DNA from 2 places in the Paractinoplanes hotanensis genome. Region 2 is predicted to be linked to the other one. Evidence: predicted binding sites of a transcription regulator. Region 2 holds the regulator's gene; the other holds the start of a gene.
What was found. Region 2 encodes HspR, which represses chaperone genes until heat shock. Its sites were predicted from a motif close to TTGAGTNNNNNNNACTCAA; they were not measured.

Region 1 (3,407 bases), on a different contig from region 2:
GGGTCGCGCTGGCCACCGCCGAGGCCGACGGCCGCCTCGACCACTGGCTGGAACTGCTCATCGCCGAGCACGGCGGCCGCAACGTCGCCGGCAGCACCCTCGGCTCTGCCCTGGCCGCCGCGGTGGTCGGCCCGACCGTCGGTTCGCTGCTGCTCGACCGGCGCTGCCCCGACCCGGCGCTGTCCAACCTGACCGCGTTGCCCGCCGGCAACGGCGAGTTCGACGCGCGCGGCGTACGTACGGGCGTGATCGCGGTGCTGACCGGCGACCCGGCGGCCGCCCACCCCGACAGCGTCGCCCTGCCGGACGAGAACGCCCTCGACGACTGGTGGGCGTCGCGGGCCGCGGCCACGCTGACCCCGCTCTTCGAGGCGGTGCGCACCCGGGCCCCGTTCGGGCTACGCAACCTCTGGGGTCTGGCCGCCGACGACGTCACGGCGACGGCCCTGTGGCTGGCCGAACTGGCCGGGCGCGACCAGCAGGCCGCCTGGTCGCGGGCGCAGCGCCTGCTGGACGCGCTGGCCCGGCACGTCCCCGTACGCTTCCCGCGCAGCCGCCAGTTCCCGGCCGGCGATCGTCTGCACCAGGTGCGCGGCACGTGCTGCCTCTACTACCGCAGCACGTCCGAACCCGGCTCGCCCGCCGAGAACCGCTGCGACACCTGCCCCCTGCGCGACGACGACTCCCGCCGTACGCGGCTGCTCGCCTACGGGCCTTAGCGGGCGCCGCGGTTCTCAGAGGGCGCCACGGTCGACGAAGCTGAAAGTGCCGCGGCTGCCGCCGTCGCCGACCTCCTGGATGTAGAGCGCCGAGCCGTCGTTTCGCACCTGCACGGTGCCGAACTTCTCGTTGGAGATCCAGTGCGTGGGGCGGCCCTTGTCGTCCGACTTGCCGGTCGCGCTGATCCGGAAGAGGGTGTTCTCGTTCTCGGCGCACTTGACCGTGCCCAGGCTGACCGGCTCGTCCCCGGTGTCGGCGTTCACGCACCAGCGGCCGCCCTCCTCGCGGGCCCGAAGCGCCTCGATCAGGAACTGGCCGTTGCCGGCCGGAATGAGCCGGAACCGGGCGCCGTCGTCGGTGCCGGAGCCGATGGTGATCGGCCCCTCGTAGGAGGCGCTCCAGTCCTTGTCGTCCTCGGTGATGTGGATGAGAGCCTGCCGCTTGCCGCCCAGGATCTGCTTGGTGGCCGCGGCCGGGTCGACCCTGGTGTCGTCCGGAGTTGGTGAGGGCGACGTGGTCTCCGGCGCCGTTGCCGACGGCGTCGACGCGATGCCGGCCGGGGCCTGGGCCGGGGAGGGCGTGCTGCACGCCGACAGGACCAGCGCGAGGCCGGTCAGAGCGGCGCTGGTGGTCAGAGTTGCGGAGCGACGCACGGGGAGAACCTCCAGGAGTCGTGATCTTTGTCGTTCGATCGTCTACCCAGACCCAATGGCAGGAATCACCTGTTTGTGCCATATGCCTCCGCGCGGACCTCGCACTGCCCGTGGTGCTGAGCCTGCTGGCGGACGGTGTTCGCTGGCAGTGAACGGCGGAAGATGTTGACGGCCTTCGAGGTTGAGCGGCTCATACTCAACTTTTCGGAGGTGCCGGGTGGCCACCAAGCGACTTCCCGTGTTGTTCCTTGACGACATCGTTCTGCTGCCGGGCATGGTCGTGCCGGTCGAGCTCGACGAGGCGGCCCAGGCCGCCGTGGACGCGGCCCGCACCTCGGCCGGCTCCGAGCTGCTCATCGCGCCCCGGCTCGAGGACCGCTACGCGTCCCACGGCGTCGTGGCGAGCCTGCGGCAGGTCGGCAAGTCCCGCGGCGGCACGCCCGCTGCCGTTCTCCGCACCGGCGTCCGAGCACGCATCGGCAGCGGGGTGACCGGCCCCGGCGCGGCCCTGTGGGTCGAGGCCGAGCCGGTCGCGACCGTCGCGCCGAGCGAGCACGCCCGTGAGCTGGCCGCCGAGTACAAGCAGCTGGTCGTCTCGGTGTTGCAGCGCCGCGAGGCGTGGCAGGTCATCGACTCGGTCAGCGCCATCGACGACCCGGGCGACCTGGCCGACACCGCCGGCTGGGCCCCGTACCTGTCCAACGACCGCAAGCGCGAGCTGCTGGAGACTCCCGACGTGGAGGCCCGGCTGCGGCTGCTGATCGAGTGGACCCGCGACTTCCTGGCCGAGTCCGAGGTCAGCGACAAGATCGACAGCGATGTCCGCGAGTCGGTCGAGCAGCGCAACCGGGAGTACCTGCTCCGCGAGCAGCTCAAGGCCATCCGCAAGGAGCTCGGCGAGGGCGAGGCCGACGGCAACGACGACTACCGCGCCCGGGTCGAGGCGGCCGACCTGCCCGGCGACGTCCGCGAGGCCGCGCTGCGCGAGGTCGGCAAGCTGGAGCGGGCCGGCGACCAGAACCCCGAGGCCGGCTGGATCCGCACCTGGCTCGACACGGTCCTCGACCTGCCCTGGAACGTCCGCACCACCGACAACACCGACCTGGTGGCGGCCCGAGCCGTGCTCGACGCCGACCACCACGGCCTCGACGAGGTCAAGGACCGCATCGTCGAGTACCTCGGCGTGCGCGCCCGCCGCGAGTCCCGCGGGCTGACGGTCGTCGGCGGCCGCGGTTCCGGCGCGGTGATCCTGCTGGCCGGGCCGCCCGGAGTCGGCAAGACCTCGCTGGGTGAGTCGGTCGCCCGCACCCTGGGCCGCAAGTTCGTCCGGGTCGCCCTCGGTGGCGTCCGCGACGAGGCGGAGATCCGCGGCCACCGCCGTACGTACGTCGGGGCCCTGCCCGGCCGCATCGTGCGGGCCATCCGCGAGTCGGGCTCGATGAACCCGGTCGTCCTGCTCGACGAGGTCGACAAGGTCGGCAGCGACTACCGCGGCGACCCCGCGGCGGCGCTGCTCGAGGTGCTCGATCCGGCGCAGAACCACACGTTCCGCGACCACTACCTCGATCTCGATCTCGACCTGTCGGACGTGGTGTTCATCGCCACCGCCAACGTGCTCGAGACGATCCCGCAGGCGCTGTTCGACCGGATGGAGCTCATCGCGATCGACGGCTACACCGAGAGCGACAAGGTCGCCATCGCCCGCGACTTCCTGGTGCCGCGGCAGCTTTCGCGCGCTGCCCTGTCCGAGGGCGAGGTGACGGTCACCGAGGACGCGCTGCGCGAGATCGCCGCGAACTACACCCGGGAGGCGGGCGTACGGTCGTTCGAGCGCCTGCTGGCCAAGGTGTTCCGCAAGGCGGCGCTGGGCGAGCTGCCCGTCACCGTCGGGGCGGCCGACCTCAAGGACCTCATCGGAAGGCCGCGCTTCGAGCCGGAGTCGGCCGAGCGCACGGCCGTTCCCGGTGTGGCCACCGGTCTGGCTGTGACCGGGATGGGCGGGGATGTGCTCTACATCGAGGCGTCGCTGCTGCC
Region 2 (3,407 bases):
TGCTGGCCGGGGTGGGCCTGATCGGCGGGCTCAAGTCGCTCGGCGTCGCCGTCGTCACCGTGGTCGCGGTGCTGGTCGTGGCGATCCGCTACGGCCGCCAGATCAGCGCCCTGATCTCGGCCAAGGACGCCGAGGCCCTGCTGCTGGGCGTCCTCGGGCTGACCCTGTTCGTGGCCGGCGTGGCCGAGGAGCTCAACGTTTCCGCCGCGGTCGGCGCCTTCCTGGTCGGCATCGCGATCTCCGGTCCGGTCGCGCACCACGCGACGCAGATGCTGTCCCCACTGCGCGACCTGTTCGCCGCGGTGTTCTTCGTCTTCTTCGGCCTGTCCACCGATCCGGCCGACATGCCCCCGGTTCTGCTGCCGGCGCTGGGACTGGCCGTGGTCACGATGCTCACCAAGGTCGCGACGGGTTACTTCGCGGCCCGCCGGGTGGGCATCGCCGTTCCCGGCCGGCTGCGGGCCGGGCTGGCCCTCATGCCGCGGGGCGAGTTCTCGATCGTCATCGCCGGGCTGGCCGTCGCGTCGGGTGTCGAGCCGCGGCTGGCCCCGCTGGCCACGGCGTACGTATTGATCACGGTCGTTTCCGGCCCGCTGCTCGCCCGGCTGCCCGATTACGACTGGTTCAAGACCTTTGTCCGCCGCTGGGGGCCGCCGACGAGACCCAAGGTGCAGCCACTCACCGCCGAGGACTGACCTGAGGCTGCATAAAGCTACTGACCGGTATCCGATTGTGAGCTCTTGACACTTTCGCCGGACAAGGTCGGCGCGCTAGTTTCGCCTGCGACAACTACGTGTTATCGGACTTTCTCGGGCGGCGACGTGACAGTGCGTGAGTCGACTTTTTTCGGGTTCGCCAATCCGGTCGATCCTCGGCCGGAAGAGCTGCAGGCGTGGGCCTATCACCCGGAGGCTGTGCCGCTCAGCGGCATGCCCCCCGACTGGGACCTGTTGATCTCCGGCGACGTCCTGGCGCCGACGCTGTTCGAACTGGCGATGGACAGGCAGTGTCCGGCTCGCCGCTTCGCCCAGCACTGCATGTACATCTACGCCGCCGACGGCGTCCGGCAGAACGCCTCGGGGCAGCGTAAGCGCCGGCTCAAGAAGTTCGTGGAGCGTGCGGAAGAGGTCGGCGACGAGCCGATGTCGATCTGGGCGCACAACTGCCGCGTGCTGATGAGCCGGCCCGAGATCTTCGACTACACCGACTGGATCGAGGGCGGCCTCGTCCGCCACCCCCGCCGGCTCGGCCTGTTCAACAACCGCAGGTAAGAGAAAAGGCCCCGCACGGGGCCTTTCCTACCTGTCGGATGCTCGCCGGGGGCGCCACACGACCAGCGCGGTCGAGGGGCGCTCCTGGCGTACCAGATCTCCACGGCCGTACGGGCTCTCGAGCTGGGCGAGGCGGGCGTACGCGTCGGCGAGCTCGTGCTCGAGCTCCCGCACCCGCTCCTGCAGGTCGCCCACCAGCTGCTCGAGTCCGATGATGCGCTTGATGCCGGCCAGGTTGACGCCTTCCTCCTGGCTGAGTTTCTGCACCTCGCGCAGCAACGCCACGTCCCGCTCGCTGTAGCGGCGCCCGCCCCCGCCGGCCCGGCCGGGCTGAACCAGCCCGAGCCGGTCGTACTGACGGAGTGTCTGCGGGTGCATCCCGGCCAGGCGAGCCGCGACCGAGATGATCAGGACCTTCGCGTCGGAGGACTGCTCGACCGAGATGCTGATCTCTTCATGCATGTGCCCCTCCCGATCCCGTTAGGTGTTCCGGCGCACCCGGGCCTCGAGCCGCTCCCGCCCGGCGGGCGGGGTCAGCTTGGCGAACCGCTCCAGCGCGTCCCGGGCCTCCCCCGTGACTCCACCCGGCATCTGCACGTCGACCGTGACGATCAGGTCTCCGGGTGGTCCGTCCTTGCGTGTGACTCCCTTGCCTCGCGCCCGCAGCTTGCGGCCGCTCGGCGTGCCCGGCGGCACCCGCAGGGTGACCGGGCCGTCCAGCGTCGGCACCCGCAGATCGGTGCCGAGCACCGCCTCCGCAATGGTGACCGGCACGACCAGGGTCAGGTCATCACCCGTACGCCCGAACAACTCGTCCGGTCGCACCATGACCTGCACGAAGAGGTCGCCCGCGGGGCCACCCCGGTCGCCCGGCTCGCCCCGGCCGCTGAGCCGGATGCGCTGACCGTCGGCCACCCCGGCCGGGAACCGGACGTTGATCGTGCGGTTCTTGGTGACCCCGCCCGTGCCCCGGCACTCCGTGCACTTCTGGTCGACGATCGTCCCCGCGCCCTGGCAGTCCCGGCAGGGCTCGGAGAAGCTGAACGATCCCTGGTTGCGCGAGATGAGGCCGGTGCCCTGGCACTGCGGGCACGTGCGCGGCGACGTGCCGGGCTTGGCCCCGCTGCCATGGCAGGTCTCGCACTCGCCGGCCGAGCGCAGCGTCAAGGGCAGCGTCGTGCCCTTCACGGCCTGCGCGAAGTCGAGCGTCACCTCGGTCTCGACATCCCGGCCGCGACGGGGACCGCCACGGCGTGCGGCGCCACCACCAGGCCCGCCGCCCGAGAATATCGAGCTGAATATGTCCGAGAAGCCGGCACCGCCGAAGCGACGGTCGCCGGGCGCGCCACCGGCCGCACCGGCGCCGCTGAACCCGCCGAACAGGTCGGACGGGTCGAACTGGGTGCCGCCACCGGAACGGGCCCCCCGGCGGAACGCGCCCGAGCCGAACAGCGAGCGCATCTCGTCGTATTCCTTGCGCTTCTTGTCGTCCGAGAGCACGTCGTACGCCTCGGAGGCGGCCTTGAACTTCTCTTCCGCCTCCTTGTTCCCGGGGTTGCGATCCGGGTGCAGATCTCGGGCGAGCTTTCGGTACGCCTTCTTGATCTCGTCGGTCGGAGCGGACTTGGGCACGCCGAGAACGGCATAGAAGTCCTTTTCGAGCCAGTCCTTCGAACTCATCCCGCCTCCCCCCTCCTGCGGCAGGTCCCGCCTGCCGCGAGGCGGCAGGCGGGACGAACGTGTGAGATCACTCCGGGTCGGCCACCGCGACCAGGGCCGGTCGCAGAAGCCGCTCGCCCAGCGTGTAACCGCGGCGCATGACCTCGACGCAGGTCGGCTCGGCGACGTCCGCGGACGTCAGGTGAGCCACCGCCTCGTGGCGGTTGGGGTCGAACGGGTCGCCCTTCTCGCCGAAGGCCACGAGCCCCAGCTTGCCGGTCGCCGTGGTCAGTGACTCGGCCACCGAGGCGAACGGGCCGGCCAGGTCGCCGTGCTCGCGCGCCCGGTCGATGTCGTCCAGCACCGGCAGCAGCGCGGTCAGCACCGCGCCGGTGGTCTGCTCGGCGGCCGCGCCCCGGTCACGGTCGACCCGCTTGCGGTAGTTGGCGTACTCGGCGGTCACCCGCTGCAGGTCGT

Region 1: the regulator HspR is predicted to act here: its motif matches at 1,555-1,573, upstream of lon (endopeptidase La).

The regions. Positions count from the first base shown of each region.
Region 1 covers NZ_JAMQOL010000048.1:132,095-135,501, reverse strand. The annotation lists gene LXN57_RS33330 ((2Fe-2S)-binding protein) at 1-719, shown strand, start outside; gene LXN57_RS33325 (hypothetical protein) at 735-1,373, opposite strand; gene lon (endopeptidase La) at 1,648-3,407, shown strand, end outside.
Region 2 covers NZ_JAMQOL010000042.1:65,286-68,692, forward strand. The annotation lists gene LXN57_RS29485 (cation:proton antiporter) at 1-695, shown strand, start outside; gene LXN57_RS29490 (hypothetical protein) at 822-1,271, shown strand; gene LXN57_RS29495 (heat shock protein transcriptional repressor HspR) at 1,299-1,733, opposite strand; gene dnaJ (molecular chaperone DnaJ) at 1,752-2,951, opposite strand; gene grpE (nucleotide exchange factor GrpE) at 3,019-3,407, opposite strand, start outside.